DNA from 2 places in the Pseudarthrobacter sp. lyk4-40-TYG-27 genome. Region 2 is predicted to be linked to the other one. Evidence: riboswitches for the same ligand, from Rfam matches in the RefSeq annotation. Region 2 holds a riboswitch; the other holds the start of a gene.
What was found. Region 2 has a riboswitch for glycine ahead of cycA (D-serine/D-alanine/glycine transporter). Riboswitches for the same ligand answer to the same signal wherever they lie in the genome.
Positions count from the first base shown of each region.

Region 1: it holds a riboswitch for glycine, as region 2 does, so the genes downstream of both, gcvP (aminomethyl-transferring glycine dehydrogenase) here and cycA (D-serine/D-alanine/glycine transporter) in region 2, are expected to answer to the same signal.

Region 1 is NZ_JARVSH010000002.1:27,387-43,085, reverse strand. Features, by position in the region: gene QRM96_RS03630 (uracil-DNA glycosylase) at 112-888, shown strand; gene QRM96_RS03625 (siderophore-interacting protein) at 898-1,737, shown strand; gene QRM96_RS03620 (threonine/serine exporter family protein) at 1,734-3,221, opposite strand; gene QRM96_RS03615 (peptidoglycan bridge formation glycyltransferase FemA/FemB family protein) at 3,256-4,572, opposite strand; gene QRM96_RS03610 (lipid II:glycine glycyltransferase FemX) at 4,701-5,834, opposite strand; gene QRM96_RS03605 (TspO/MBR family protein) at 5,956-6,498, shown strand; gene QRM96_RS03600 (L-serine ammonia-lyase) at 6,536-7,975, opposite strand; gene gcvT (glycine cleavage system aminomethyltransferase GcvT) at 8,046-9,194, opposite strand; gene gcvP (aminomethyl-transferring glycine dehydrogenase) at 9,266-12,145, opposite strand; glycine riboswitch at 12,335-12,431, opposite strand; gene QRM96_RS03585 (TetR/AcrR family transcriptional regulator) at 12,541-13,077, opposite strand; gene QRM96_RS03580 (MFS transporter) at 13,161-14,720, shown strand; gene QRM96_RS03575 (Dps family protein) at 14,796-15,275, opposite strand; gene QRM96_RS03570 (APC family permease) at 15,497-15,699, shown strand, end outside.
Region 2 is NZ_JARVSH010000003.1:743-16,441, forward strand. Features, by position in the region: partial or broken gene QRM96_RS04475 (HNH endonuclease signature motif containing protein) at 1-49, shown strand, start outside; gene QRM96_RS04480 (LamB/YcsF family protein) at 224-973, opposite strand; gene QRM96_RS04485 (hypothetical protein) at 957-1,760, opposite strand; gene cycA (D-serine/D-alanine/glycine transporter) at 1,839-3,365, opposite strand; glycine riboswitch at 3,414-3,509, opposite strand; glycine riboswitch at 3,510-3,608, opposite strand; glycine riboswitch at 3,898-3,998, shown strand; gene gcvP (aminomethyl-transferring glycine dehydrogenase) at 4,157-7,039, shown strand; gene gcvT (glycine cleavage system aminomethyltransferase GcvT) at 7,045-8,193, shown strand; gene gcvH (glycine cleavage system protein GcvH) at 8,313-8,696, shown strand; gene glyA (serine hydroxymethyltransferase) at 8,693-10,015, shown strand; gene lipA (lipoyl synthase) at 10,089-11,102, shown strand; gene QRM96_RS04520 (MFS transporter) at 11,171-12,481, shown strand; gene QRM96_RS04525 (glycoside hydrolase family 65 protein) at 12,543-14,888, opposite strand; gene QRM96_RS04530 (HAD family hydrolase) at 15,025-15,699, opposite strand, start outside.

The DNA.
Region 1 (15,699 bases), on a different contig from region 2:
GTTACGGTAAATGTCTTACCCCCATGCTAGCGGGCGAATCACAGGAGTGTCATTCGGCCCGCCGTCGACGCACTTTCCCGACCGGCGGGCTCCTGCTGCAAGAATGGACCGATGTTTGAATCGGATGCGTTGTTCGACCTGCAGCAGGACCCGGCGGACGCCACCCGCTTCAGCGACCTGGCCAAGTTGCCCCTGGCGGAGCTCATGGCGCCTGACTGGGCGGCGGCGCTGCAGGGCGTCGACGCGAAGCTGCGGTCGGTGCTGGACTTCCTTGCCGGCGAAGAGGCGGCCGGGCACCAGATCCTGCCGCCGCCGTCGAACGTCCTGCGCGCGTTCCGCCAGCCGCTCGCCGGCGTGAAAGTCCTCATTGTGGGGCAGGACCCCTACCCCACGCCGGGGCACGCCGTCGGCCTTTCCTTCTCCGTGGACGCGCGCACGCGCCCGCTCCCCCGCAGCCTGGCGAACATCTACCGTGAACTCGAATCCGACCTGGGCATTTCCCCGCGCGTCCACGGCGACCTGTCCGCCTGGGCGGATCAGGGAGTCCTGCTCCTGAACCGGGTGCTCACCGTCCGGGCGGGGTCCGCGGGCTCCCACCGGGGCAAGGGCTGGGAGGACATTACGACGGCGGCAGTCACGGCAGTGGCCGGACGTCGGGCCTCGGACGGGTCCAGGACGCCCCTGGTAGCCGTCTTGTGGGGCAAGGAGGCGGAGGGGGTAAGGCCCCTCCTTGCCGGTGCGCCCGTCGTCGCCAGCGCGCACCCCAGTCCGTTATCCGCCTCGCGCGGCTTCTTTGGTTCCCGGCCATTCAGCCGCGTGAACGAGCTGCTGCGGGAACAGGGTGCGCCGGACGTAACCTGGGAGCTCCCGCCGGTGCCCCTGGCTTAGGCTTGCCTGATGAGCACTGTCCCCGCCGCCACCAGCGCTACGAAAAACAACCGCCCCCAGGTCAACCTGACGGTACTGCGCAAAGAGCAGTTGTCCCCGCACATGGTCCGGGTCATCGCAGGTGGGGACGGATTCAGGGACTTCGTCAACAACGCATTCGTGGACCGTTATGTAAAGATCGTGTTCCCACAGCCCGGCGTGGACTATCCCTCCCCCCTGGATCTGTGGACGGTCCGGGAAACCATGCCGCGCGAGCAGTGGCCGTATACCCGCACCTACACGCTCCGCTGGGTGGATCCCGGGGCCAAGGAGCTCGCCATCGACTTCGTGGTCCATGGCGACGAAGGCCTGGCCGGTCCGTGGGCGGCCAACGCCCGGCCCGGCGAGACGCTCACCTTTACCGGCCCGGGCGGTGCGTACAACCCCAATCCCGAGGCTGACTGGTATCTGTTCGCCGGTGATGAGGCCGCCCTGCCGGCCATTGCCGCGTCCATCGAGGCACTTCCTCCCACCGCAGTGGGGCTGGCCTTCCTGGAAGTCGGGGCCGAGGCCGACATCCAGCCCCTGAACGCTCCGGCCGGACTCGAGGTCCGGTGGCTGGTCCGCGGCGAAGTCCCGGCGGGCTCGAGCACGTTGCTGGTGGATGCCGTGGCGGGCGCGGAGTGGCCTGCCGGCACCGTGGATGTCTTTGCCCACGGCGAGCGGGGCTACATGAAGTCCCTGCGCGAGGTCTTCTTCAAGCAGCGTGGCCTGGAGCGGCGCCAGGTGTCATTGTCCGGGTACTGGGCGCAGGGCCGCGTGGAAGACGTGTTCCAGGCAGAGAAGAAGTTGCCGGTAGGGCAAATCTAGCGCCGCCGGGCGCGGCGGCGCTCGTTGCTCGCCAGGCTGCGGGTCAGGGGCCTGGCCAGCACGTCGCCCAGGACGATCCCGCCGGCTGTTCCCAGCACGATGGCGCCGGCGCTGAGCATGCCGCCCGCGCCGTTCAGGATTTCCGATTCCTCGACCGTGAGCACATACATGGACCGGAAGATGGTGAGCCCTGGCAGCAGGATCAGCGCCGCGGGCACAGCCACCACCAGCTGCGGCGCGCCCATCCGCAGTGCCACCACACGTGCCAGGAGGCCGATGACAACGGCCGCCAGCGCCGGGGCGAAGCGGTCCCCGATCCCCAGCAGGCCGCCGCCGAGCAGCACCAGGTAGCCTGCCACGCCTACTCCCGCCGTTGGCAGCAGGAGCTGCCAGGTGGTCTGCTCGGTGATGCCGATGGCCATCACCGCAGCGGCCACGAACAGGATAAGGACCCACAGATCGTAGGCGGGCGGGAAGGTCTGCGTGACGTCGATCCGCTGCAACCCTGTCAGCTCCCCCACCACGAAGGCCACGGCAATGCCGGCCACGATCGCACCGAAGGTCAGCAGGGTTGACAGGAACCGGCCCGCGGCGGTGACCGGGAAGCCGTTGATGGCGTCCTGTACGGACGAGACCAGCCGTCCGGTGGGCAGCAGCAGCAGGATGCCGCCCACCACCACGATCGACGGTGACGCGGTGAGGCCGAACTGCCAGAGCAGCAAGGCAAGGATGGTGACGACGAACGAGCAGCTGACCGTGGTGAAGAAGTCCGGGACCCGCCAGCGGCCCAGTTGCCGGGCCAGCAGGCTGATCCCGATGTTGGCTACGAACGCGATGGCCGAGGACACCACGCCGCCGCCCAGCACACCGACGAACACGGCGGCGAAAACACCGAATGCGGCGGTGACCATCCAGCGCGGATACGGTTTGGGGCTGGTGATGGCCTCGTTGAGCCTGCGGATGGCTTCCTCGCGGCCCACGCCGCCAGCCACGATATCCGTGACCAGCTGGTGGACCTTGGCAAGGCCGGCGTAGTTGTTGGTCCAGGACCGCACCACGCGCAGCAGGGCGATGGGCGTCTGGTCCTTGGGGGCGTAATTGATGCCCACGGACTGGTTGGTGATGTCCACCTCGATATTCTTCAGGCCCAGGGCGGCCGTGACGGCGATGATGCTGGTCTCCACCTCCAGGGCGCCCGCCCCGTAGCGGAACATGGTCTCTGCCAGGTGGAGCGCGAAGTCCAGGGTCTTGCGGGCCGATGTGTCCACACCGCCCACCTGGATGGTGGGGTTGGCGTAGGGGCTGCCCGCCAGGCGGTCCACGATGCTCAAGGGGGCGGTGGGCGGGTTCTCGCCCTGCACCAGGCGCCGCAGCATCCTCCGGGCGGCTGCGTCCTGCCGCATCTGGGCAGGGGTCAGCGGCTCAGTCTTGGGCAGGCCGTCAGTCTTCGGCCTGGACCCTGGCCGTTCGTGCCGGTCGGTCATGCCCGGTTCCTCCCTCTGCGCGGTGTGTGGACGGTCAGGCTGCGCGCTTCAGCGGCAGCTTGCCAAGCAGGGTACGGGCAGCGGCGGCGGCTGATCTGGCCAGCCGGTTGGCATGGAAGGCCGCGGGCCGTACGGGCATGGTGAAGTCGCCCACCAGCTGGACCACTTCGCCGCCGAATCCCTTCTTGAATTCGTAGCCGCCGTGCCCCTCCTCGTCCTGTCCGGAGATGCCGAACGTGCCGTAGAAGTTGTACCGCGGGTATTCCTTCTCCAGGGCGTGCAGCATCATGCCCCAGTACAGTGAGGTGGCGCCGTTGAAGTAGATGTAGTCCTGGACGGTGCCGCCGATCACGCACACCACCTCATCGCCGTAGCAGACGAAGTGGATGGCTGCCACGGTGGCGGTCCCGACCGAATCCGGGAACCTCTCGATGTCCTTGAGGCTCCGCTCGTAGCTGTCCACCAGGTCCTGGACCACTTTGAGCCGGTTGGCTTTCTTCTTGCTGCCCGTTTCTTCCACTTCACGCCGGAGCTCCGCGGCGGTGGCAGACTCAGCTGCCAGGCGCTCGGTGATGGATTTCCGGTACGCGGGGATGTCGATCTTGGCCATCATGAGCTTGGTGAATTCCGCCGAGGTGGTCCTGAGCAGGTGCTCGTAGTAGGCGCGCTCGCGGTAGGTGAATCCCTTTTCGTCCCCGGCCCGGCTCAACGCCCCGTAGAAGTCGTCCAGGGTTTCCAGCGTGGCCTGTTCCAGGAAGACGCCGTTCTTTTCGGCCTTGCGGATGGCCTTCCGGGTCCGGTAACTGGTGCCCATGATGAGTTCTTCGGCGTCCTGGATTCCCACGAGGCTCTTGATGAACATCCAGTTCACGTTAACGAAGTTCATGTCCAGGCCCTGGTGCCGGAACCCGAGCCGCTCCAGGTCCGCCACGAGCGGACGGTTGTCCTCGACGTCCGGGTGCTCGGCGCCGTCGGCGTCCCGTGCGATGTACCTGATGTTCGGGGAGATCCGCAGTTCAGCGGCTTTGCGGCCGGCGGCGTGCTTGCGGAGGAGTTCGACGACGCCACTCACCAGGTTGCGGTCCTCGTAGTCCATGAGGGGGCCCTTGGCGCATTCGCAGATGGTGTAGCCAAGCCTGGTGGTCGAGTAGTTGAGCTTGCCGGCGGCGACGAGTTCGCCGCCGCGCCGGACGCCGAAGAGCTCCACCTGCTGGCCCCGGGCGCGCTGGAAACGGGCAAAGTCGATGGACTGCAGGAAGCTGTTTTGCGGGTGCTTTACGGCGAAGGCCTCAAACTCGGCGTCGCTGAGCGTGGCATATTCAAGTCCGGTAGCGGCGGAAACAGGATTCAAGGGGTGACCTTCTTCGGGACTCTTCGCGGCCTGGTGGGCACGCGCTGGGCGGACGGTGTTCGGGGCGGGCTGCACGGGACGTACGGTCCGGCCGTGGGCTGCGGTGGGTGCATCCCACGGGATGCCGGTCAGTAGAACTGCTGGCCGGTCCGGGCGGTTTCAATCCGGCGGAGCACCTTTTCGCCGCCACTGGTCCAGAGCTTGTGGCGCAGCGGGGAAAGGACGTAGTCGTAGCAGCCCACAAAGTCGGTGACGGTCTTGGTGAAGCTGGTCTTGAACATTCCCATCCCGTACAGGTTGTGGGTTTTGTCCTTGATCCGGGCCGCAGGCGGGGTGCCGCAAAAGTCGTATTCGGTACAGCCGAGTTCCTGCATGCGGCGGATGGCTTCCCACTGCACCAAATGCGAGTCGCCGTACTGTTTGCGGTTTTGGGTGGACCCGCCGTCCTTGTAGGTTGCCTTGGCACCGTAGTTGATCACGAAGGCTCCGACGCTGGGCCTTCCATCCTCATAGACGAAGAAGAAGTTGCCTTGGCCACGGTTGCAGAATTCGTCCCAGAACTTGGCGTAGTAGTCGTAGCTGCGCAGGGGCATGGAGCCCTTGGCGTTGACGGTGTCTGCCATCAGGTCGTAGAGGGCGCGGTAGGTTTCCGGGCCTTGTTCCTGCCGTACCACCTGGCAGCCTTCGCGTTCGGCGCGCCGGATGGCGTTCCGGGCGCGCGAGGAGATCGCTTTGAACACGTCCTCGCTGCTGCCGGAAATATCCAGCAGCGCGGTGGAGTCGTTGGACTGGATATTGGGGGCTTTGACAAGGCCCGCGGCCTGGATGTCCCGCTGCGCCTCGGCGGTGTCGATGATGTCCGGTTCCACCTTGATGGTAAAGACGTTCAGTTTCCGGCTGCGGGCAAAGGCCGCGCAGGCTTCGAGGGCGGCTTTCAGGTCCGCGGCGGCGGCAACGTCAGGGCCTTTGATGAGATACCAGAGCCGACCCAGGACCGGAAATGACTTTTCCAGGACCAGGTTGTAACTGGAGTTTCCCGGGGCTTCCAGGACAAGGAAGCGGACTTTCCAGCCGGACCCGTTCTTGACCGATGCGTAGGCGGCGGACTGCAGCATGTTGCCGCCGTTGGGGTTGGCCGTGACGTGCTTGTCCCAGTTCTCAATTTCCTCGGCTGTGGCAAAACGTGCGGTGAATTCTCGCAAGGGGGCCGTGTCCAATCGGGTTTGTGCGCGGTTTCGGTGGGTCTGGATGCGTGCGGACATGCAGCATCAAGTCTAAAGCCTCAGCCGCTGGAGCCTTTCTCCCGGCGATGCCTGGCATGGCGCCGACCGTCCACGGGGCGGCGCCTTGACGGGGCTGCCCCGGGTCCGCAAGGGTTGGAGGATGAGGCCGGACCGGGACCAGAGCAGCACTTCCGCGGAGCGCGGACGGCCCTATGGCGCCGGGATCCAAATCGCCGGGCTCGCCGCCTTCCTGGTGGCGTCCTTGCTGGTGGCGGCGCTGGGCGGATTGGCGTCGGCCAGCAACGTCAACGGCTGGTATGCAACGGCGGACAAGGCGCCATGGTCTCCGCCCAACGGCGTGTTTGGCCCGGTGTGGGGAATCCTCTACACGGCGATGGCTGTTGCCGGCTGGCTGGTGTGGCGCAAACGGACGGAGCGGACCCGGAGCGCCCTCACCGCCTACGGGATCCAGTTGCTCCTTAACCTTGCCTGGACCCCCGCGTTCTTTGCCCTCTACCCCGTCCTTGGAACCGCGGCACTGTGGTTTGGGCTTGGCATCATCCTGGCGCTCATTGCCGCCGTCGGAGTCACCGTTCTCTATTTTGGTCCCATCAGCCGGACCGCCGGGTTACTCCTGCTGCCGTACATTTCCTGGCTGGTGTTTGCCGCCTCCTTGAACTGGTGGGCCGCCGCCTACAACTAGGGAGTGGGCGCCGGGTTCCGGGAAGAGGCGCCTGTGGTCAGCATTCGACGACGTTGACGGCGAGGCCGCCCATGGCGGTTTCCTTGTATTTGTGGGACATGTCCTTGCCGGTTTCGCGCATGGTGATGATGACTTCGTCCAGGGAGACCCGGTGGGTCCCGTCGCCCCAGAGCGCCATTTTCGCGGCGTTGATCGCTTTCGCGGCAGCGATCGCGTTCCGTTCGATGCAGGGCACCTGCACCAGCCCGCCGATCGGGTCGCAGGTCAGGCCCAGGTTGTGTTCCATTGCGATCTCAGCGGCGTTCTCCACCTGCGCCGGGGTGCCCCCCATGACATCGGCCAGGCCAGCGGCGGCCATCGAGGAGGCGGACCCCACCTCGCCCTGGCAGCCGACCTCGGCCCCGGAAATCGAGGCTTGTTCCTTGTAGAGGACTCCCACGGCGGCGGCGGCGAGCAGGAATTTGACCACGACGTCGTCGCGGTCAGCGCCGGTGGCTTTGTCCATGCCGGGAGCGAAGTGCAGGGCGTAGAACAACACCGCAGGGATGATCCCGGCTGCCCCGTTCGTCGGGGCGGTGACCACCCGGCCGCCGGACGCGTTTTCCTCGTTCACGGCCAACGCCACCAAGTTAACCCACTCCTGCCAATACCGGGGATCGAACGGGCCCGCGTCCCACGCGGCGTCCTGGTCCGTGTCCTGCCCGTCGGCGCATTCCTTCTTCAACCGCTCAAACCAGTCAGGGGCGCGGCGGCGGACCTTCAAGCCGCCCGGCAACACGCCCTCACGCTTCAACGAGGCCGCGACGCAGGCTTCCATCACGGACCAGATGTGCAGCAACCCGGCCCGGATCTCCTCCTCCCCGCGGGAGGCTTGTTCGTTCACCAGCATCACATCGGCGATTCCCAGCCCGGTCGCTGCGCAGTGCTCCAGCAGTTCGGCGGCGGTCCGGAACGGCAGCGGAAGCTCCTTCTTGGATTCCTCCAGTTCCTGCCGGGCCGCGTCTTCCTCACCCTCCCGGACGATGAACCCGCCACCGACCGAGAAGAACGTCGCGGTATGCACCACGGCACCGTCAGCGTCCGTGACGGTGAACGTCATCCCGTTCGTGTGCCGCGGCAGGACGGTTAACGGCCGCAACACCATGTCCTTCACCCCATAGGGCAGCGGGACGGCGCCGGCGAGGTTCAAGGTCCCGGTCCCGGCAATGCCGGCCAGCCGCTCCTCCACCTCCGCCGGGAGGATCAACTCCGGATGAAACCCCTCCAAGCCCAGCAGGATCGCGGTCATCGTCCCGTGCCCATGACCGGTGGCCGCCAACGAGCCATACAAATCCACCCGCAACGACGCCACGTGAGCCAGCACCCCCGAGGCCTTGAGTTCCTCCGCAAAAACGGCGGCAGCCCGCATCGGCCCCACAGTATGAGACGACGAAGGCCCGATCCCGATCGAAAATAGATCAAAAACGCCAACAGCCATGCGATTGGTTCCTAACTAAAACGGGTGGTGGGGCGGGGTTTCGTCAAGCGAAACTCCCGGCTGTCCGGCGCTATTTTTGGCGCTTGTAGAACGGGAGGCCGACGACTTCGAAGGGTTCGGCCTTACCGCGAAGGTCGACTTCGAGGGAAGTTCCCGGCGCCGAATGCTCCACGTCGACGTAGGCCATGGCGATGGGGTAGCCCAGAGTGGGCGAAGGCTGGCCGGAGGTGACCTCACCGACGGTGGCGCCGTCTTTCAGGACCGGGTAGTGGGCGCGGCCGGCCCGGCGTCCCCGGCCCTTGAGCCCCACGAGGCGGCGGCCGGAGGTGCTGCCTGCACCGGCTTCCTTCTTGGCTGCCAGCGCGGCCTTCCCGACAAAGTCGCCTTCTTTGGACAGCGCGACGACGGCGCCCAGGCCGGCGGCGAACGGGTCGCCGTCCAGCGAGAGTTCGTTGCCGTAGAGCGGCATTCCTGCTTCGAGGCGGAGGGAGTCGCGGGAAGCGAGCCCTGCGGGGGTGAGCTGGCCCTCGTCGGCAATGGCGATCAGCGCCTGCCAGAGGCCCGGGGCGTCCCCGTTGTCCACGAAGATCTCGAAGCCGTCCTCGCCGGTGTACCCGGTCCGGGCCAGCAGCAGGTCCAGGCCCGCACCGCCCACCAGGAAGGGGACCTCGACGGCGGCGTAGTACTTCAGCCCTGTCACCAGGGAATGCCGGGCTGCCGGAACCAGCCGCAGCAGGATCGATTCTGCTGCCGGGCCTTGGACGGCGATCAGTGACGTGCGGGCTGAGGCGTCCTCCACCTTCACGTCGAACCGGGCGGCACGTTCCTGCAATGCTGCCGCGACGGTGTCTGCGTTTCCTGCGTTGGGGACCACCAGGAAGACGTCGGTGCCGTCCGGCGCTGCCGGCCGGCGGTAGGTAATGAGGTCGTCGATGATGCCGCCGTCTTCGTTGCAGATCAGCGAGTACTTTGCCTTGCCCACGGCCATGGCGGAGATCTTGCCCACCAGGGCGTAGTCCAGGAACGCGGCGGCCTCGGGGCCGGTCACCCAGACTTCTCCCATGTGGGAGAGGTCGAACAGCCCGGCGGCCTTGCGGACCGCGTGGTGTTCGGCCAGTTCGGAGCTGTACTTCAGCGGCATCTGCCAGCCGCCAAAGTCCGTAAAGGAGGCGCCGAGCTTTTTATGCTCGTCGTAGAGCGCGGTGTACTTCTCAGTCATTGAAAGTCCTTTGGGAGCGATGGTTGAGCTGGTCGAAACCGGGTGCCGGCCGGCTCAACCACCGGAGCGGTCTACTTCTCGAACTCGGCTGTGCTGTCCTCGAACGCTTCGAGGGGCGGGCAAGAGCAGATGAGGTTGCGGTCGCCGGCGGCGCCGTCGATCCGGCCGACGGGCGGGAAGTACTTGTCCTGCTTGTGGTGGGCCGGGAACGCTGCCTGCTCCCGTGGGTAGGCGCGGTCCCAGTCAGAGGAGACGACGGCGGCGGCCGTGTGGGGTGCGTGCCGCAGCGGTGAGTCGGTGACGGCGAAGTCGCCGTTGGCCACCTGGTCATTTTCCTTGCGGATGGTGATCATGGCCTCGATGAAGCGGTCGATCTCGGCCAGGTCCTCGGACTCGGTGGGCTCCACCATCAGCGTGCCCGCGACAGGGAACGAAAGGGTGGGGGCGTGGAAACCGAAGTCGATCAGCCGCTTGGCCACGTCCTCGGCCGTGACTCCCGTCTTCGCCGTGAGTTCGCGCAGGTCCAGGATGCACTCGTGCGCCACCAGCCCGCCTTCACCGGTGTAGAGGACCGGGAAGTACTCGTTCAGGCGGGACGCGACGTAGTTGGCCGCCAGCAGCGCGGACTTGGTGGCCTCGGTCAGGCCCTCACCGCCCATCAGCTTCACGTACGCCCACGAGATCGGCAGCACACCGGCCGAACCGAACCGGGACGCGGAGATCGCCACCCCGTGGCCCTCTTCATGGGCGGCCTTGTTCGCATCGCCCGGCATGAACGGTGCCAGGTGCGCCTTCGCGGCAACGGGCCCGACGCCGGGTCCCCCGCCGCCGTGCGGGATGCAGAAGGTCTTATGCAGGTTCAGGTGCGAGACGTCCCCGCCGAACCGGCCCGGCTGGGCCAGCCCCACCAGGGCGTTCAGGTTGGCCCCGTCGATGTAGACCTGGCCGCCGGCGGCGTGGACGGCGTCACAGACTTCGCGGACGTCCCCGTCGAACACGCCGTGGGTGGAGGGGTAGGTGATCATGATGGCCGACAGGACATCCCGGTTCGCCTCGATCTTGGCCGTCAGGTCCTCGTGGTCGATCGTCCCGTCAGCGGCGGTGGCCACCACCACCACCTTCATCCCGGCCAGGACGGCGGAGGCGGCGTTGGTGCCGTGCGCCGAGGCCGGGATCAGGCACACGGTGCGCTGCTGCTCGCCCCGGGAGTGGTGGTAGCCGCGGATCGCGAGCAACCCTGCGAGCTCGCCCTGCGAGCCCGCGTTGGGCTGGATGGACACCTGGTCATACCCGGTGATCGTGGCCAGGTCCGCTTCCAGGCCGGCGATGAGTTCGCGCCAGCCCTCGGTCTGGGAGTCCGGGGCGAACGGGTGGATCGAGGCGAACTCCGGCCAGGAAATGGCCTCCATCTCAGCCGTCGCGTTCAGCTTCATGGTGCACGAACCCAACGGAATCATCGTCCGGTCCAGCGCCAGGTCACGGTCCGAGAGCTTCCGAATGTAACGCAGCAACTGGGTTTCAGACCGGTGCGTATTGAACACCGGATGCTGCAGGTAGTCGGAAGAACGCTCGACGCCGGCCTCCAGCCCAAAGCCCTGGCCCTCGCTGTGTCCCTCGGCAACCGGGGCGCCGAAGACGTCGGCGACCTGCGCGACGATGGCCGGCGTCGTGGTTTCGTCGAGGGAGATGCCTACGGTGTCGGCGTCGATGGGCCGCAGGTTGATGCCGCGGGCCTCGGCGTCGGAAATCACTGCTGACGCACGGCCGGCAACACGGACCGTCAGGGTGTCGAAGAAGGAAGTGTGCAGGACATCCAGGCCGGCGGCCTTGAGCGCCGCGGCGAGGGTACGGGCGTGGCCATGCGTCGTTTCCGCGATCGCCTTCAGCCCGTCCGGGCCGTGGTACACCGCGTACATGGACGCAACGATGGCCAGCAGCGCCTGGGCGGTGCAGATGTTGGACGTGGCCTTCTCGCGGCGGATGTGCTGCTCGCGGGTCTGCAAAGCCAGGCGGTAAGCGGGAACGCCGGCGTCGTCCTTGGACACCCCAACCAGGCGGCCGGGCAGGGAACGTTCCAGGCCCTTGCGGACAGCCATGTAGGCGGCGTGCGGCCCCCCAAAGAACAACGGCACACCAAAGCGCTGGGCCGAGCCAACGGCAATGTCCGCGCCCTGCTCGCCCGGAGGTGTGATCAGTGTCAGGGCCAGCAGGTCCGCAGCCACCGTAACCAGCGCGCCGCGGTCCTTGGCAGCGGTAATGACGGCGGACTGGTCCCACACCCGGCCGGAGGCGCCGGGCTGCTGCAGCACGACGCCATTGATGGCACCCTCCGGCAGGCCCTTGGACAGGTCCGCGACCTCCACCTCGAAGCCCAGCGCCTCGGCGCGACCCTGCACGATGGCGATGGTCTGCGGAAGAACGTCGATGTCCAGGACCGTCTTGCCGTCCTTCGCTGCCGCGGACTTGTTGGCGCGGCGCATCAGGAGCACGGCCTCGGCCACGGCGGTGGCTTCATCCAGCAGCGAGGCGTTGGCGATGGGCAGTCCCACCAGGTCCTGCACCATGGTCTGGAAGTTCAGCAGTGCCTCGAGCCGGCCCTGCGAGATTTCCGGCTGGTACGGGGTGTAGGCGGTGTACCAGGCCGGGGATTCCAGGATGTTGCGGCGGATCACCGGCGGCGTCACGGTGTCGTAGTAGCCTTGGCCGATCATCTGGACTGCCGTCTTGTTCTTGGCGGCAAGCTTCCGCAGTTCCGTGAGGACTTCAACCTCGCTGAGGGCGTCCTGCAGGCGAAGGGCAGATTCCTGACGGATGACCTTGGGGACGGCGGTGTCAACCAGTGAGTCGACAGTGTCGTAGCCAACGGCTTTGAGCATGGTATCGACGTCGGCCTGGCGGCGCGCACCGATATGGCGGTCGACGAAAGTGGTGGAGGCTGGGCTAACCGGCACGAAGGAACTCCATTTACTCAGGCGGCGCAGGGTACGCCACAGCGATTCGGGTTCCTCCCCGCTCTGTATTGGACCTGAGAGTTTCCGCGGTGCCTGCCTGGCAGGACCCGCTTGCACCGTCGGTGAGCACACCGGCTCCGAATCCCCGATTGGGGGTCATGGGAACCGCCTGCTGCTTTCCAGAGGCGCCTCGCCGCGGCGGTACGGGGGCCTGCGAGATTCCTGGGGAGGATTTGCTCCTACGGCGCCTGCCTGTACACCGGCAGAACTCTCCCGCCGCAGATCAAAGGCTATTCACTTGTAAACCAGCCATGTGCTGGATCATGCGGGCCGGTGACAGCCCTCACAACATTCCATTGTCCTATGCCGCAACCCTTCCCGGCAAATGGCGGAGGCTACCTGCGAAGCCGCTCAAGGGCCGCCAGGAGTTCCTCCACGTCAGCCGCCGCTCCCCCTTGCGGCGCCGGGCCCACGGACAACATGGCGTTGAAATACAGCCCGTCCCCCATATACAAGACCGCTTTGGCCAGCCCCGGCCCCACGTCGGCCGCGATCTCGTCCAGCCACCGCTGCTGGATGGCCGCGAAACGGCGCCGCGTTTCCTGGTGCGCCACTTCCGCCAGCCTGGTGGCGGCAACGATGGCCCGGTCCAGCGGAGTGTCCGCCCAGACGGAGGAGCGGATGAAGTAGGCCGCCGCCCCCTCGGCGGCCGCGGCCATGGCGTCGGCGTCCTCTTTGGCCAGCCCGTCCAGGCGGTCCAGCAGCACTTCGATGAGCGCTTCCTTGTTGGGGAAGTGGTACAGCAGTCCCCCCTTGGACACGCCTGCCTTTTTGGCCACCGCGTCGAGCGTGGCCGCCCGCTCCCCCACGTCGATCAAGAGGGTTTCGAAGGCGTCAAGGACCGCATCACGGGCTACAGGCTTTCGGGGCATGCTTCCCATCATGCCCTCCGCCGGCGTCGAAAAGGGAAACGGCAAGGTTTTAAACTGTACCGTCTGGACGGTATATTTATTTTATGACGACTTCCCCTTCGACCTCGGCGCCTGCACGCAGCGGCGGAGCGGCCGGGCGGCCCCCGCGGCCCGACTGGCTCGCACTGGGGCTGCTGATGTTCCCGGTGCTGCTCGTCGCCGTGGACAATACCGCCCTGACATTCGCCCTGCCCGCCATCACCCGCGCCCTGGAACCCTCCGGTGTGCACGTGTTGTGGATTATTGACGCTTATCCACTGGTATTGGCCGGTCTCCTGGTATCGATGGGAAGCCTTGGCGACAGGATTGGGCGGCGCCGGTTGCTCATTATCGGCAGCACGGGCTTTGCCGGATTGTCCGCCGCAACGGCTTTTGCGCCCTCCGCGGAGTGGCTGATCGCCGGACGGGCCGCACTGGGGTTCTTCGGGGCGATGCTGATGCCCTCCACCTTGTCGCTGATCCGCAACATCTTCCCGGAGCCCAACCGCCGGCGGATGGCCGTCGCCATCTGGGCTGCCGGATTCTCCGGCGGCGCAGCCTTGGGGCCGATCTTCGGCGGCTGGCTGGTGGAGCATTTCTGGTGGGGCGCCGTGTTCCTGGTGGCGGTGCCCCTGATGGTTCCCCTGCTGGCACTGGGCCGCACTTTGATCCCGGAATCCAAGGACCCGTCGCCGGGAAGAGTGGACGTCCCGAGCATCCTGTTGTCCATGCTGGTGATGGTCCCCATGGTCTACGGCATCAAGGATGTTGCCACCGAAGGTCCGGGCCTGGCGGGCCTTGGCAGCATGGCGTTCGGCGTGGCGATGGGCGTGGTGTTCGTGCGGCGCCAGCACCGCTTGGAACACCCCCTGCTGGATATGTCGTTGTTCCGGAACCGGGTGTTCAGCATGGCCATCAGCGCCAACATCCTGGCCCTGTTTTCCTTCAACGGCTTCATCCTGTTCCTTGCCCAGCACCTCCAGCTCCTTGAGGGCCTGAGCCCGTCAGCCGCGGGCGTGGCGATGATTCCGGCGCTGGCAGCCACGGTGGTGGCCGGCTTGGTGGTGGTGCCGCTGGTTCGCAAGGTCCGCCCTGGCTACGTGGTGGCGGCGGGGCTGGCGTTCAGCGCCACGGGATACACCCTGGTGGCGTTTGGAAACCACGACGGCGGACCCGCGCTGCTGCTGGCAGCGCTCCTGGTCCTGGCGCTGGGCGTGGGCACGGCGGAAACCATTTCGAATGACCTCATCCTCGGCTCCGCGCCGCCGGAAAAGTCAGGGGCCGCCGCGGCGATCTCCGAAACCGGCTACGAGGTGGGCTCACTGCTGGGGACGGCCGTCCTTGGCTCCATCCTGACGGCCTCCTACCAGCACAACCTGCGCCTCCCGGCCGGATTGGATGGCATGCTCCCGGGCGCCTCGCTGCACAACGCCGGGGAAACGCTGGCCGGCGCCATGGAGGCGGCCGCCGCCCTGCCCGGCCCGCTGGCGGACGCGGTCCGCGACGCTGCGGCGGCGGCGTTCGATTCCGGCGTGCACATCACGGCGGCAATTGGGCTGGTACTGATGGCGACGGCGGCAGTCCTCGCCGCCGTCGTGCTGCGGAAGGTACCCAAGGCCACCTGACCGCACGGGGACCGCAAAGGGCGCCCGGTGCCGGATGAGTTCCGGTACCGGGCGCCCACGTGCGGGACGCTCGGCCTACTTGGAGTCGGCAGTGGTCACCTTGGCGGTTGGCTTCATGTTTTCAGCCTGCACCATCCAGGCAAACTGCTCGAGCCGGGCGATGAACTCGTGCAAAAGGTCCGCGGAGGTGGGATCTTCCTCATCCACCTCGTCGTGGACCTTGCGCATGGTGCCAACGGCGGCTTCCACGGCGGCAACGATCCGCTCAATGGCGTCCGCAGTGCTGATCAGCCCGTCAGGGAACTGGGCCAGGCTGGTGGTTTCGGCAACGGTGGAGCTGCGGCCGTCCGGGAGGGCGTGCAGGGCGCGCATCCGCTCGGCAGTATCGTCGGCGAACTGGCGGGCAGCGTCAACAATCTCATCGAGCTGCAGGTGCAGGTCGCGGAAGTTGGTGCCCACGATGTTCCAGTGCGCCTGCTTGCCCTGGATGTGGAGTTCGATCAGGTCGGCCAGGACTGCCTGCAGGTTGTTGGTCAGTGTCGGTGAAGCTTTCATGCATCCTCCTCAAGTGGTCCAATATGGCTGACGCTACCAGCCGTGGGCTGCCCCGCGGCCGGCAATCCGGAAATTTCTCAGTGAGCTTACTAATTGTGGAAATCAGTCATAAACGAACGTGGTTCATATTGCGTCTTGCATCACAGGGCCGGCACCCTCATACTAAATGAACGCCATTCATATAGTGACCTCCGTCTCACAGCCTTTCAGAAAGTGGTGCCATGACAGAGACAATCCGCACCAGTACCTCCAAATCCGGCCCCCACGCCCACGCACCGTCCACGGGCGGCGTCAGCGCCAAGGGACTCAAGGGCGGGCAGCTCGGCCTGCTGGCCGTCGTCGTCCTGGGCATCTCAACCATTGCCCCCGCCTACACGCTTACCAGCGCACTTGGACCCACCGTCAACGAAGCCGGGCTCCAACT
Region 2 (15,699 bases):
CCCGCTCTGGGCAGAGTTCTTCGAGACGCCGTTTGCCCTGTCGGAGTGACGCCGGTCAGCTGAAGTGACACTGGGGCGACCCCGGTTCAGCGGATGCGACGCTGGGGGGGACCTCGGTTCGGTCAGAGTGACGCCGGTCAGCTGAAGTGGCACTGGTGCCGATTCCGGTCAGCTGCGGTGCCGCTGGAGCAGCTAAGCCGGCATGCCCTACGGCTGCAGGCTCCTAGGCGAAGGACTCCAGCCCGACGCCGGCTGCCTCAAGCCCTGCCCTGATCCGGGCCGCCATCTCTACGGCGTCAGGAGTCCCACCGTGAATGCACAGGGAGTCCGGCCGGAACGCAATGACAGTTCCGTCCGCGGCCGCCACTTCGCCTCGCGTAGCCAGGCGAACAGCCCGTTCGACCACCGCATCGACGTCGTACAGGACGGCATCGTCCTCGGAAAGCGGCACCAGGCTGCCATCGGCGCGGTAGGCACGGTCGGCGAAGGCCTCGACGAACACCGGGTGCCCCGCTTCCTTGGCCTGCTTGAGCAGCTCCGAGCCGGGGAAGCCCAGGATGGGCAGGCCGGGATCGTAGGCGTTGACGGCCGCCACCACGGCGGAGGCTTGCTCGGCGTCATGGATCACCGCTTCATACAGGGCTCCGTGAGGCTTGACGTAGTCCACAGAGGCACCCACCGCATGCGCTACGCCGTCGAGCGCCCCCAGTTGGTACAGCACGTCACCGAAGAGCTCATCAAAACTCATGTCCAGCGCGCGGCGGCCGTAGCCGGCCAGATCGCGGTAGCCGAGGTGGGCCCCGACGGTGACATCCAGTTCGTAGGCGGCCCTGCAGCTGTCCAGCATGGTGATGGGGTCACCGGCGTGGAGGCCGCACGCCACGTTTACGCTCGTGGCCACCTGGAACATCGCCGGATCGCCTCCTGCCGTCCAGGAGCCGAATGATTGCCCTACGTCAGCGTTGAGATCCAAGTGTGTTGCCTTCCAGCGTCAGGTTGTCCGGCGCGGCAGCGGCGGTCAGCTCGCCGGGAATGGTGTCCGGCATCGGCCCAAAAGCCTCGCGGGCGTTCCTGGCCACTGCGCGGCCCATCATGAGGTTACCGGCTCCACCCACAACAGCCCCTATCCCGAAGGGCAGGGCGCGGCCAAATAACGCAGTGCCCTGCCGCTTCAGGAGGTTCTTCAGGAAGGCCGACTGGATCCGCTTACGGACGCTCCCGAATCCCGGCACCACCATCGACTTGGACAGCACGCTCCCCCAGGCATTGCCTGCGCTGTTGCCGGCTGCCTGGCCGCTGAGGGTCCCCAGCAGCGCAGTGCCCTCTTCGCCGAGCATGATGGCCATGACCATGGTGCCGGCTTTCTCCGGGTTGGTCAGCCTGATGCCGTGCAGTTCAGCCAGCGACGTTGCGTAAAGGGCCGTGGCTTCCAGGAAGCCAACTGTGGCGGCCGCGGAAAGTCCCAGCGACGCCACGGTTCCAACGCCGGGGACGACGGCGGTGGCACCCACCAGGGCGCCTCCTCCGGCGACAGCCCGGAGGTAGTCGCGTTCCGCGATGTCTGCCAACTGCGCGGCTGTTGCCCGCGGATGCTTCTTCTGGAGCCTCCGGATGTAGCCCACCACCAAAGGCCGCTGGATCTGCACGGCCTTCAGGATAATGTTGTGAACGCCGGGCTTGGGCTTGCCCTGGGCGTCAAACATCGCGTTATGGGCGGTTTCCTGTGCGATACGGAGTGCGGGGTTGCTGCGCCGGGCCATGGTCACCTTCATTCAAATCGACCTGCAGCGCGTGGCTGCCGTGTCATCCCATCCTAAGTGGATAAACACTAAGCATGCTTACACTTTTTGGGCCGGCTCTTCTGCGTCCGCGCGTTCGCCGCGGCGACCGGCGGCCTCGTCGGCCCGAAGCTCGGCCCGGAAGACCTCGAAGCGGGCCAGGTGCGCGGGACGGCGCCGGAGAATGGCCCACGCCACGCCGAGGATGACGAACCAGACGGGAGTCACCAGCAGGGCAGCGAGCGTGTCGGGCTGGGTGGTCAGGGCCCAGAGAACGAAGGCGAAGAACGCGTACACCACCCACACGGCGGGGATGCCACCGGGCATCTTGAACTTCGAGGCCGCGTGCAGGTGCGGGCGGCGACGCCGGAAAGAGATGTAGCTCGCGAGGATGATCGACCAGACAAAGACGAAGCAGACGGCGGACACGGTGGTCACCATTTCAAAGGCCATGCCAACATCCTGGCCCGCATACATGAGTACGACGCCGGACAGCAGCAGGACGCAGGACAGGAACAGCGCGTTGCTGGGCACCTTCCTCGTGGAGAGCCGGCTGAAGACACCGGGGGCGTCGCCTTCCTGGGCCAGGCCGAAGACCATGCGGGACGTGGAGTAGATGCCGGAGTTCGCAGAGGACATCGCCGAAGTGAGGACCACCAGGTTGACCACCGTGGCCGCGGCGCCGAGGCCGGCCAGGGAGAACATCCCGATGAAGGGGCTGTGGCCGGCGGCGAACTGGGTCCACGGGGTGACTGCCATGAGGATGACCAGCGCGCCGACATAGAAGAGCAGCACGCGGACGGGGATGGCGTTGATGGCCCTGGGCAGCGTGCGCTCGGGATTCTTGGCCTCGGCGGCGGTGGTGCCCACCAGTTCGATGCCCACGAAGGCGAATACTGCAATCTGGAATCCGGCCACAAAGCCCATGAACTCATTGGGGAAGAACCCGCCATGGCTCCACAGGTTGGTGAAGCTAGCCGTGCCTGCGTCGCTCTGGAAACCGGTGAAGATCATGAAAAGTCCCACGATGATCAGGGCCGCGATGGCGACGATCTTGATGAGGGCGAACCAGAACTCTGTCTCGCCGAACGCCTTGACCGTGGCGAGGTTCAGCAGCAGCAGGATGCCCACCGTGGCCAGGCCCGGGATCCAAAGCGGCAGCGCCGGCCAAAGTTCTTTTGAGTACCCGGCGATGGCGATGACGTCCGCGATTCCGGTGATCACCCAGCAGAACCAGTACGTCCACCCGGTGAAGAAGCCTGCCCACGGACCCAGGAGGTCGGCGGCGAAATCACTGAAGGACTTGTAGTTCAGGTTGCTCAGCAGCAACTCGCCCATGGCCCGCATGACGAAGAAAAGCATGAAGCCGATGATCATGTACACGAAGATCACGGAAGGTCCGGCGGCGGAAATGGTCTTGCCGGAACCCATGAACAGGCCTGTGCCGATCGCGCCACCAATGGCGATGAGCTGGATATGCCGGTTGGTGAGTTGCCGTTCCAGGTGGGGAGGCCCGCTGCGGGCCGCCGTGGCAGCACCCTGGCCGCGGGCTGGTTCGCTGTTGGACGTGGGGGGATGAATCGCCATGAGGAACTCCATCGATAAAGCGGCTTTTGGAGCCGCAAAGATTTGGTTCCTCCCCGCTCTGTTGTGGACCTGAGAGTTTCCGCAGCCAAAGCCGCTTGCACCGTCGGTGAGCCAAGGTCATGCCCGGCTGCTTTCCAGAGTTGCCTGTCCGCGGCGGTACGTGGGCCTGAGAGTTTCCTGGGGAGGGTTTGCTCCTACGGCGCCTGCTGGGTGTACCCGGCAGGACTCTCCCGCCGCAGGTCGAAGGCGTATTCAGTTGGAGGTCGGCGGCTTTTTGGGCCGCCGCCGGGCATGCACGGGACAGGCGCCGACTGGTAGGCCGCTCCGGATACGCTGAGCCAGCCACCGGCGGCGCCAATCCCGGGTTCAGTGTGGTGTCCGTCACGATCGAATGTCAAACCCCTTCCGACACAAGCGGGAACGAAGGCATCACGCGCCCAGTCAAGCCCCTCACCGAACCTGGCCGATTTGCCAATGACGGGTTCGTCCCGATACCTTGTGAGCCGAATCACCCACATTTGAATAAGCCTTTCGAGCTGTGACGGGAGAGTCCTCCCGGCGAATCACCGGGCAGGCGCCGTAGGAGCAAATCCTCCCCAGGAATCTCTCAGGCCCATGTACCGTCACGGCGAGGCGACTCTGGAAAGCAACCAGGCTCCGGCCTGGTTCACCGACGGTGCAAGCGTCCCCTGCCGCCAGCAGGCAACGCGGAATCTCTCAGGTCCAATACAGAGCGGGGAGGAACCCATCCCACGCCGTGCCACCCTGGCCGGCCAGACCTGGAGTTCCTCATGACGATTCAGTCGCTTCCAACATCCTTCGTGGACCGCCATATCGGCGCGCGCCGCCAGGCCGACGTCGACACCATGCTCAAGGCCGTGGGCTACGACAGCGTGGACGGCCTGGTTGACGTGGCCGTCCCCGCGTCCATCCGGCAGGAAACTGCGCTCAAGCTGGCCGACGCCCTCAGCGAGGTTGAAGTCCTCACGGAACTGCGGAAGCTTGCCGCCAAGAACAAGACTGCCGTCCAGATGATCGGCCAGGGTTACTACGACACCGTGACGCCGCCGGTGATCCGCCGCAACATCCTGGAATCCCCGGCCTGGTACACCGCCTACACGCCCTACCAGCCGGAAATCTCGCAGGGCCGGCTTGAGGCGCTGCTGAACTTCCAGACCATGGTGCAGGACCTGACGGCGCTCCCGATAGCCAACGCTTCCTTGCTGGATGAAGCCACCGCCGTGGCCGAGGCCGTGCTCCTGATGCGCCGCGCCAACAAGTCCGCGGCAGCCAAGGACGGCAAGACTGTCCTGGACATCGACGTACTTCCGCAGACCATCGCTATTGTCAGGGGCCGTGCGGAGGCGCTGGGCTTCGAGGTGGAGGTCGCGGACCTGTCCAAGGGCCTGCCGGAGGGTGCCATCAATGGCGTCGTGCTGCAGCAGCCCGGCGCCTCCGGCCGCGTATGGGACCAGTCCGCCGTCATCACCGCTGCCAAGGACCGGGGCGCGCTGGTCACCGTGGCTGCGGACCTGCTGGCCCTGACACTGATCACACCTCCGGGCGAGCAGGGCGCGGACATTGCCGTTGGCTCGGCCCAGCGCTTTGGTGTGCCGTTGTTCTTTGGGGGGCCGCACGCCGCCTACATGGCTGTCCGCAAGGGCCTGGAACGTTCCCTGCCCGGCCGCCTGGTTGGGGTGTCCAAGGACGACGCCGGCGTTCCCGCTTACCGCCTGGCTTTGCAGACCCGCGAGCAGCACATCCGCCGCGAGAAGGCCACGTCCAACATCTGCACCGCCCAGGCGCTGCTGGCCATCGTTGCGTCCATGTACGCGGTGTACCACGGCCCCGACGGGCTGAAGGCGATCGCAGAGACCGTCCACAACAAGGCCAGGGTCTTGGCAACAGCACTCACGTCACTGGGCCGCGAACTGGTCACGGACTCCTTCTTCGACACCCTCACCGTCAGCGTTCCGGGCAAGGCCGCCAAGGTGGTCACCGCCGCTGAAGCCCGCGGCATCAACCTGCGCTTCATCGATCCGGACACGGTGGGCGTCTCCGTTGATGAGACGACGACGGCGGCAACACTTTCCGCCGTCGCCGTCGCCTTTGGCGCCGGTCCGGTGGGTGATGCCCAGGGATTCGAACTGCCCGACACTATTTTGCGCACCTCGGCCTACCTGCAGCATCCGGTGTTCAATACGCACCGGTCTGAACCCCAGTTGCTGCGTTACATTCGGAAGCTCTCGGACCGTGACCTGGCGCTGGACCGGACGATGATTCCGTTGGGTTCGTGCACCATGAAGCTGAACGCCACGGCCGAGATGGAGGCCATTTCCTGGCCGGAGTTCGCCTCGATCCACCCGTTCGCCCCGGACTCCCAGACCGAGGGCTGGCGCGAACTCATCGCCGGCCTGGAAGCGGACCTGGCCACGATCACCGGGTATGACCAGGTGTCCATCCAGCCCAACGCGGGCTCCCAGGGCGAACTCGCAGGGTTGCTCGCGATCCGCGGCTACCACCACTCCCGGGGCGAGCAGCAGCGCACCGTGTGCCTGATCCCGGCCTCGGCGCACGGCACCAACGCCGCCTCCGCCGTCCTGGCCGGGATGAAGGTGGTGGTGGTTGCCACCGCCGCTGACGGCACGATCGACCACGAGGACCTGACGGCCAAGATCGAGGCGAACCGGGACGTCCTGTCGGCCATCATGATCACCTACCCCTCCACCCACGGCGTGTTCGACGGGGACGTCCGCGAAGTCTGTGACGCCGTGCATGCTGCCGGCGGCCAGGTCTACATCGACGGGGCCAACCTGAACGCCCTGGTAGGACTCGCCCAGCCGGGCCGGTTCGGCGGCGACGTCTCGCACCTGAACCTGCACAAGACCTTCTGCATCCCGCACGGCGGCGGGGGACCCGGCGTCGGGCCCGTTGCCGCCAAGGCGCACCTGGCACCGTTCATGCCGGGCGATGCGAACAAAGCCGCGCACGAGCCCGGGCACGGTGTGGCGATCTCGGCGTCCCGGTTCGGTTCGGCCGGGGTGCTGCCGATTTCGTGGGCGTACGTGAAGCTGATGGGCGGGCAGGGCCTGACCGAGGCCACCAAGTCCGCGCTGCTGGCGGCCAACTATGTCGCGTCCCGCCTGAACGAGTACTTCCCGGTCCTGTACACCGGCGAAGGCGGGCTGGTGGCGCACGAGTGCATCCTGGACCTGCGCGAACTCACCGCGAAGACCGGGGTCACGGCCGAGGACGTGGCCAAGCGGCTGATCGACTTCGGTTTCCACGCCCCCACCCTGTCCTTCCCCGTCGCGGGCACGCTGATGGTGGAGCCCACCGAGTCCGAGGACCTGGCCGAGATCGACCGCTTCATCGAGGCCATGATCACCATTCATGGCGAGATCCAGCAGGTGGCCAGCGGCGACATCACCCTGGAGGCATCCCCGGTGCGCAACGCACCCCACACTGCGGCCGCCGTCGTCAGCTCTGACTGGGACCGCGCCTACCCGCGGGAGCAGGCGGCCTTCCCCGTAGCCTCGCTCCGCCAGGACAAGTATTTCCCGCCCGTCGGCCGGATCGACGGCGCCGCCGGCGACCGGAACCTGGTCTGCTCCTGCCCGCCCCTCGAAGCGTTCGAGACTTCGACAAGCTCAATCACCGGATTGGAAGACTGATTCCCATGACCGAGAACTACACCGCTCTTTTCGAGCAGCACAAGAAGGCCGGGGCCTCATTCACGGACTTCGGCGGCTGGCAGATGCCGCTCAAGTACGAGTCTGAACTCGCGGAACACCACGCCGTCCGCAAGGCCGCCGGGCTGTTCGACCTCTCCCACATGGGAGAAGTCTGGGTGACCGGCCCCGAGGCCGCCGCGTTCCTGGACTACGCCCTGGTGGGCAAGATCTCCGCGGTCGCCATCGGCAAGGCAAAGTACTCGCTGATCTGCAACGAAGACGGCGGCATCATCGACGACCTCATTACCTACCGCCGGCCATCCCCCGAAGAAGGCGTTGACAGGTACCTGGTGGTGCCCAACGCGGGCAACGCCGCAGTGGTGGCCAAGGAACTCCTGGAACGCTCCGCCGCCTTCGACGTCACTGTGGAGGACGCCTCCGCCAACACCTCGCTGATCGCCGTCCAGGGACCGAATTCCGAAGCGATCCTCCTGACGCTGGTCCCGGCCGAACAGCACGCACTACTCACCGGGCTCAAGTACTACGCCGCCGTGGAGGTGGGCATCGCCGTCAACGGCACGGTCCAAGACCTGCTCGTGGCCCGGACCGGCTACACCGGCGAGGACGGGTTCGAGATCTACGTTCCCAACCTGGACGCGCCCGCGCTGTGGGAGGCACTGCTCCAGGCCGGCGAAGGCTCCGGCCTGGTGCCCGCCGGCCTCGCCGCCCGCGACTCGCTACGCCTCGAAGCCGGGATGCCGCTCTACGGCAACGAACTCTCCCGCTACGTCAACGCTTACGCGGCAGGCCTGGGCCCCGTGGTGTCGCTGGCCAAGGAAGGCGACTTCGTGGGCAAGGACGCCCTGGCAGCCATCAAGGCCGCCGGAGTCGGATCAACCATCGGGCAGAAGCTGGTGGGCCTCAAGGGTGCCGGACGCCGCGCCGGCCGCGCCCATTACCCCGTCCTTAAGGACGGCACCCTGGTGGGCGAAGTAACCTCCGGCCAGCCCTCCCCCACCCTCGGATACCCCATCGCCATGGCCTACGTCGAGGTCGAATTTGCTGAAGTCGGCACCGTCCTTGACATCGACCTCCGCGGAAAGCCCGAGCGCTTCGAAGTGGTCCCCCTCCCGTTTTACAAGCGCCAGAAGTAGCTTCCGGGGCTGGGTTCGGCCCGGGGGGCCGCACCCGCAGGACCCAACGCCCGCTCACTTGTTGCGGGAATCAACCCAACGCTTTCTCACTTTCTCAACACGAACCCAAGGAAACACACATGGCAAAAGTTGTAGCTGAACTGAAATACTCCGCCGAGCACGAATGGGTTGCTGTGGACGGATCCGGGCCTGCGGGGATCGGGATTTCCGCCGTGGCGGCCGACGCCCTGGGCGACATCGTGTACGTGGACCTGCCGGAGGTCGGCTCCATCGTCACGGCCGGCGAAACCTGCGGCGAGGTGGAATCCACCAAGTCCGTCTCCGACCTCTACGCCCCGGTCACCGGCGAGGTCACCGAGATCAACGACGGCGTGGTCTCGGACCCCGCCCTGATCAACAGCGATCCCTACGGTGCAGGCTGGCTCTTCAAGGTGTCCGTCACCGAGGAAGGCCCGCTCATGTCCGCCGAGGAATACGCCGCAGCAAACGGCGGCGAGCTGTGAGCGCCCCGGCAGAAGTGGGCGCCTTCGAGCAGGTGGCCTCCCCCAGCCTGAACGCCGACCTGTCCGTCCTGGACCCTGAGGTTGCCGCCAGGATCGACGACGAGCTTGGCCGCCAGCGCGACGGCCTGGAAATGATCGCCTCCGAGAACCACACGGCCGCCGCCGTCATGCAGGCCCAAGGCTCAGTCCTGACCAACAAGTACGCTGAGGGCTACCCGGGCAAGCGCTACTACGGCGGCTGCGAACACGTCGACGTGATCGAGCAACTGGCGATCGACCGGGTGAAGGCCCTGTTCGGCGCGGAGTACGCCAACGTCCAGCCGCACTCCGGAGCCCAAGCCAACGCCTCCGTGATGCACGCCCTGATCAAGCCCGGCGATACCATCATGGGCCTGAACCTGGCGCACGGCGGCCACCTCACGCACGGCATGCGCATCAACTTCTCCGGCAAGCTCTACAACGTGGTGCCGTACCAGGTCCGGGAGGACACCCACACCATCGACATGGCCGAGGTGGAACGCCTGGCCCGGGAGCACAAGCCGCAGCTCATCGTGGCCGGCTGGTCCGCCTACGCCCGCCAGCTGGATTTCGCCGAGTTCCGCCGGATCGCCGATTCCGTGGGCGCGTACCTGATGGTGGACATGGCGCACTTCGCCGGGCTGGTCGCAGCAGGCCTTCACCCGAGCCCGGTGCCGCACGCGCACGTCACCACCTCCACCACGCACAAGACCCTCGCCGGTCCGCGCGGCGGGATCATCCTGAGCAACGACGCCGACATCGCCAAGAAGATCAACTCGGCAGTGTTCCCGGGACAGCAGGGCGGCCCGCTGGAACACGTCATCGCCGGCAAGGCGGTGGCCTTCAAGATCGCCGCCACCGAAGAGTTCCGCGAACGCCAGGAACGTGTGCTCGCCGGCGCGCGCCTGCTGGCAGAACGCCTGGTCCAGCCGGACGTCACCGCAAAGGGCATCAGTGTGGTCTCCGGCGGCACCGACGTGCACCTGGTCCTCGTCGACCTGCGCAACTGCGAACTTGACGGACAGCAGGCCGAGGACCGGCTCGCCGCGATCGACATCACCGTCAACCGCAACGCCGTGCCCTTCGACCCGCGCCCGCCCATGGTCACCTCAGGCCTGCGCATCGGCACCCCGGCGCTGGCCACCCGCGGGTTCGGCGAGGACGCCTTCCGGGAGGTTGCGGACATCATCGCCGAGGCATTGACGGCCGACGCCGGCGCGGACCTTTCCGGGCTCCGTCACCGCGTCGAGGCCCTGGCCAAAGCCCACCCGCTCTACCCAGGCATCGCACCCCTGTCCTGACCCTGGTTCCGACAGGCTCAGCGAACGGTCGTTGAGCCTGTCGGCCCCCCTTCGAGCAAACAAAGGAACAACGATGACATTGGCACCTGAAGGCCGGAAGATGCTGCGGATCGAGCAGCGCAATGCTGCCGTTCCGGTGGAGCGGAAGCCGGAATGGATCAAGGCCAAGGTCCAGATGGGCCCGGAGTTCGTCGGGCTGAAGAACCTGGTCAAAAAGGAAGGCCTGCACACCGTCTGTGAAGAGGCCGGCTGCCCGAACATCTTCGAATGCTGGGAAGACAAGGAAGCGACCTTCCTGATCGGCGGGTCCGAATGCACCCGCCGCTGCGACTTCTGCCAGATCGACACCGGCAAACCCTCCCCTATGGACATGTTCGAACCCACCAAGGTGGCCCGCTCCGTCCAGTCCATGCAACTGCGCTACGCCACCGTCACCGGCGTGGCCCGCGACGACCTCGAAGACGAAGGCGTCTGGCTCTACGCCGAAACCGTCCGCAAGATCCACGAACTGAACCCCGGCACCGGCGTGGAACTGCTCATCCCCGACTTCTCCGGCAACCCCGACCACATCAAAGCGATCTGCGACTCCGCCCCCGAAGTCTTCGCCCACAACGTCGAAACCGTGCCCCGGATCTTCAAACGGATCCGGCCCGCGTTCCGCTACGACCGCTCCCTGGACGTCATCACCCAGGGCCGCAACCTGGGCATGGTCACCAAATCCAACCTCATCCTGGGCATGGGCGAAACCCGCGAGGAAATCTCCGAAGCCCTCCGCGACCTCCACGAAGCCGGCTGCGACCTGATCACCATCACCCAATACCTCCGCCCCTCCGAACGCCACCTCCCCGTGGACCGCTGGGTCAAACCCCAGGAATTCGTGGACCTCCAGCACGAGGCCCAGGACATCGGCTTCCTCGGCGTCATGTCCGGCCCCCTGGTCCGCTCCTCCTACCGCGCCGGCCGCCTCTGGGCCACCGCCATGCGCAAAAAAGGCCGCGACATCCCCGCCGAACTCGCCCACATCGCCGACGGCATCCAGGACTCCGGCACCACCCGCCAGGAAGCCAGCACCCTCCTGGCCGGGTAATCCAGGACGAGGTTCGGCCGGCCCGGCCAGGGTGGTTGTCCCGGCCGGAACCCCCCTAGACTTGGCCTATGCCCACGCCCAAAGCTTTGCGGCCGTTTGCCCATCGCGAGTACCGTGTGCTGATTGCGGCCCTGGCCATCTCGATTTTCGGGTCCGGGATGTGGGCCGTGGCCATGGTCTACCAGGTGATCCACCTGGGTGGCGGCCCATTGGACCTCTCCCTGGTGGCAGCGGCGGGCAGCGTTGGCCTGGTGGCCTTCGTCCTGGCCGGCGGGATCGCGGCCGACCGGGTCCCCCAGCGCCGCCTCATCATCGCCGTGGAAGGCGCCAACCTTGCCGTGATCGCCGCCATCAGCGGGCTGGCGATCGCCGGTTGGCTGGAATTGTGGCACGTGGCGGTGGGCGCGTTCGTGCTGGGGGTGGGTGCGGCGTTCTTCTTCCCGGCGTACTCGGCCATCCTGCCGCGCATCCTGCCACCGGAGGACCTGCTGGCGGCCAACGGCATGGAAGGGTCCATGCGGCCGGTTTTGCAACAGGCGGCCGGGCCCGCGGCGGCAGGCGTCCTGGTGGCAGCGCTCTCGCCGTCGCACGCAGTAACCGCGGTTGCCGGTTGCCACTTCGCGGCTTTCGTCATCCTGAACTTCCTGCGCCCCCAGGAACGCCCGGACACCCGCGGCGAAGGCGGGGAAGCGGCGGAAGGCGCGGAACGCCGTCGGCAATCCTTCATCCGGGACTTGCGTGAGGGCGTCAGCTACACCGTGCGCACCCCTTGGCTCCTGTGGACACTCCTGTGGGCCTGCATCTCGGTGCTGTTCCTGATCGGCCCCATCGAGGTGCTGCTCCCGTTTGTGGTCCGCGACCAGCTCGGCGGGGATTCCAGCGCGTTCGGGTTCCTGCTCGCCATCATGGGCGTCGGCGCTGCCCTGGGCTCGCTGCTCACCGCGTCCTTCCGGCTGCCGCGGCGGTACCTCACGGTCATGATGGTGTCCTGGGGTGCCGGCAGCCTCCCCCTGGCCGCGATCGGCGTGATGGACAACTTCTGGGCGGTCGGGGCGGCCCTCCTCGTGTTCGGTGCCACCGGCAGCGTCGGCATGGTCATCTGGGGCACCCTGCTCCAGAGACGCGTGCCGCCGCACCTGCTGGGAAGGATTTCCAGCCTGGACTTTTTTGTGTCGCTGGCCCTGATGCCGGTCTCCATGGCGCTGGCAGGACCGGCGGCGGAGGTACTGCCCATCTGGCTGATCTTCCTCGTGGCCGGCGGCGTGTGCCCCATCGTGGCGGTGGTGGCCATGGCAGCCGCCAACATGTCCCGCGATGATCGCGCGCACCCGCTGGACGCGGCACTCCAGGTGGAACGGGCGACGACGGCAGGAGACTAGGGCGGCGGGCGCACCACCGTCTCCTCCCGCCGTCGGACCCACCCGGGTGCCCGGCAGGGGCCTAGCTGTGGCCGCGGACCACCGGGATACTCGCCGTCGGAAGGCCGCTGGGGAAGACCGTCGGTTCAGGAATGGCCACCGGCTCCAGCGGGACCTGTACGCCCTGCGCGGCCGCGAGGACCCGCTGGCCCCTGACGTCAACTTCCAGGGGTTCGCCTTCCTGCACGGTGAGGGTGATGGAACCGGACGCGAGCTGGACCAGCAGCAGCCGGCCCCTGACCTTCAGGTGGAAGGCCAGCGAATCCCACTCCGCGGGCAGGCGCGGATCGAAGAACGGGACCGGCCCTTGGTCCCGCAAGCCTGCGAAGCCGCACACCAGGGAGGACCACACGCCGCCGGTGGAGGCGATGTGGACGCCGTCGATCGTATTGCCGTGGGTGTCGTCCAGGTCGATGAACGCGGCACTGGTGAAGTGGTCCAGGGCTTCCTTTGAATACCCCACCTCGGCCGCCATGATCCCCTGCACGCAGGCGGACAGGGTGGAGTCGCCGGTGGTGATGGGATCGTAGAAGTCGAAGGCCCGCTGCTTCTCCCGTGCCGTGAAGTCCTGCCACTGGAGGAACATGGCCAGGACCGTGTCCGCCTGCTTGAGGACCTGGTGGCGGTAGATCACCAGCGGGTGGAAGTGCAGCAGCAGGGGGTACTTGGACCGCGGGGTGGTCCAGTCCCAGGCTTCCAGGGTCATGAAGTCGTTGTCCTGGGAGTGCACCTGCAGGTCCTCATCGAAGGGCAGCTGCATCCGGTTGGCGGCCTGCTCCCAGAGCTCCCGCTCGGCGTCGTCGATCCCGGGGTGGTCCAGCGCCGCGGCGACCCGCAGGTTGAAACGGGCCATCACGTTCGTATAGAGGTTGTCGTTCACCACGGCCGTGTATTCGTCGGGCCCGGTGACCCCATGGATGTGGAAAAGGCCGTCCTTGCCGAAGAAGCCCAGGGAGATCCACATCCGGGCCGTCTCGATGAGCAGTTGGGCACCCATTCCGTCCCGGAAGGCGGCATCGCCGGTGGCCCAGAGGTACCTGTTGGTGGCGAAGGCGATCGCGGCCGCGATGTGGAACTGGGCCGTTCCGGCAGCGTAATAGGCACTTGCTTCGAGTCCGTTGATGGTGCGCCACGGGAAGAGTGCACCATCAACGCTCAGTTCCTTGGCGCGGATCTTGGCCTCTGGCAGCATGCCGTGGCGGAACTCCAGGACCTGCCGCGCGCCGTCGGGGTTGGTGTAGGTGAGGTAGGGCAGCAGGTACACCTCCTGGTCCCAGAAGTAGTGCCCCTCGTAGCCGGAGCCGGTAACTCCCTTGGCGGGAATGCCGGCAACATCGGCGCGGGCCGTCGCCTGGGCAAGCTGGAAGAGGTTCCACCGGATGGCCTGCTGCAGCCCCGGGCTGCCGCCGCCCACCACAATGTCGGACGTTGCCCAGTAGCCGCGGTAGTGGGCCATGCTCTCGGCGAAGATCTCGTTCACCGGACGAAGGGCTTCCTCGGCCACCGCGGCTGCATCGACGTTCGGGTCCTGGACGCGGCGGCCGGCGGCGTAGCTGACGCTCTTTTCCAGCCGGAAGGGTTCGTCCGGCTCCACTGCCAGGACATACCGGACGCTGCTGTCATCCTGGTCCACCAGGGTTTCGAAGGGCTGGTGCCCCGCAGAGGTCCAGTGGTCCACGGCCAGGCCCACCCGTTGCTTTGATTCTGCGGCCTCCCACGAGAGGCGCAGCGAACCGTCGCCGCCGTCAAGGTTTACGGGCAGCAGTACCCGTCCGGCGTGGCGGCCGGACCGGCGCGGATCGTGCACGGAGTGGTCCTCCACCGGCTGGTCCTGGCGGTTGATCACCTGGGAGGTGACGTCCAGCGAAACCAGCCGGTCCGTGGCCACTTCCAGCGAGATGCCGAGGCAGCCGCGGGACTCGAAGCCGACGGCGCGCCGTTCAGTGGTGGTCACGGCGGCCCCGGAACGGCACTGCCAGGTGATGCGGCATTCGTAGATTCCGGTGGAAAAGTCCACGGCGCGCCGGTATTCCAGGACCTCGGACTCGGCGAGGCTGAGGCTTTCGCCGTCCACCACCACCGCGAAGTTGTTGGCATCCGGAACGTAGATGATGCGTTGCCCGGTCCGGGCAAAGCCAAAGGCGTTTTCCGCGTGCTTGATGTCCCAAATTTCATGCAGCCCGTTGATGAAGCTGCCGGGCAGGCCGCCATCCGCCGCCGCCCAGTGGGCGCCGCGGATACCCAGGTGCCCGTTTCCCAGGGCAAAGAGTGTTTCGAGGGTGCCTGCGCCACCAGCCTCGTGGCGGGTTTCGACGAGTTGCCAGGGGGTGTCGGGGAACCGTTCGCGGTCCGCGGTAATGACTGCCATGGTGGGGATCCTTTTGGCCTTGCTGGGTGCCGCCGGGGGGCGGGCACGAGGTATTCGGGGAGAATGCGCTGCTCGGATGGGTGCCGCTGGGGGGGGTAGCGGCACCGGAAGCCCGGGGGGAACGGGCATCACCGGCTTAGGGGATGAGTTCCTGAAGGTCATTGACCACCAAGGTGGCACCGGCGTCCAGGAGCGTCTGCCGGCCGGCGCCCCGGTCCACCCCAATGACGGAGTGGAACGATCCGGCCCGTCCGGCCTGCACCCCGGACACGGCGTCTTCAACCACCACGCACTCGGCGCTGGAGAGGTCCAGCAGTTTCGCGGCGTATTCGTAGGTGGCAGGGCTCGGCTTGCCGGGCAGGCCCTGTTCCGCGGCAACCACCCCGTCCACCACGACCGGGAAGTGATGGCTGAGCCCGGCCGCCTGCAGGACGGCGGGCGCGTTCCGGGAGGACGAGACGACGGCGACTTTGAGTCCCTGCGCCAGCACCGCTTCGAGGAACCGCACCGAGCCGTCGAAAGGTTCGACGCCGGCGCTGACGATGTCGTTGAAGATCCCGTTCTTCCGGTTGCCCAGGCCCTGGACCGTTTCGTGGGCGGGGTCGTCGTCGAGCGGGCCTTCGGGCAGGGTGATACCGCGGGACGAAAGGAAGTCCCGCACCCCGTCGAAGCGGGGCTTGCCGTCAATATGGTCGAAGTAGTCGCTTTCGCGGTACCCGGGAACGTCCGGATGCGAGGCCAGGTAGCCGTCGAAGAGTTCCTGCCACGCGCGCTCATGCACTGTGGCTGTGGGCGTCAGTACTCCGTCGAG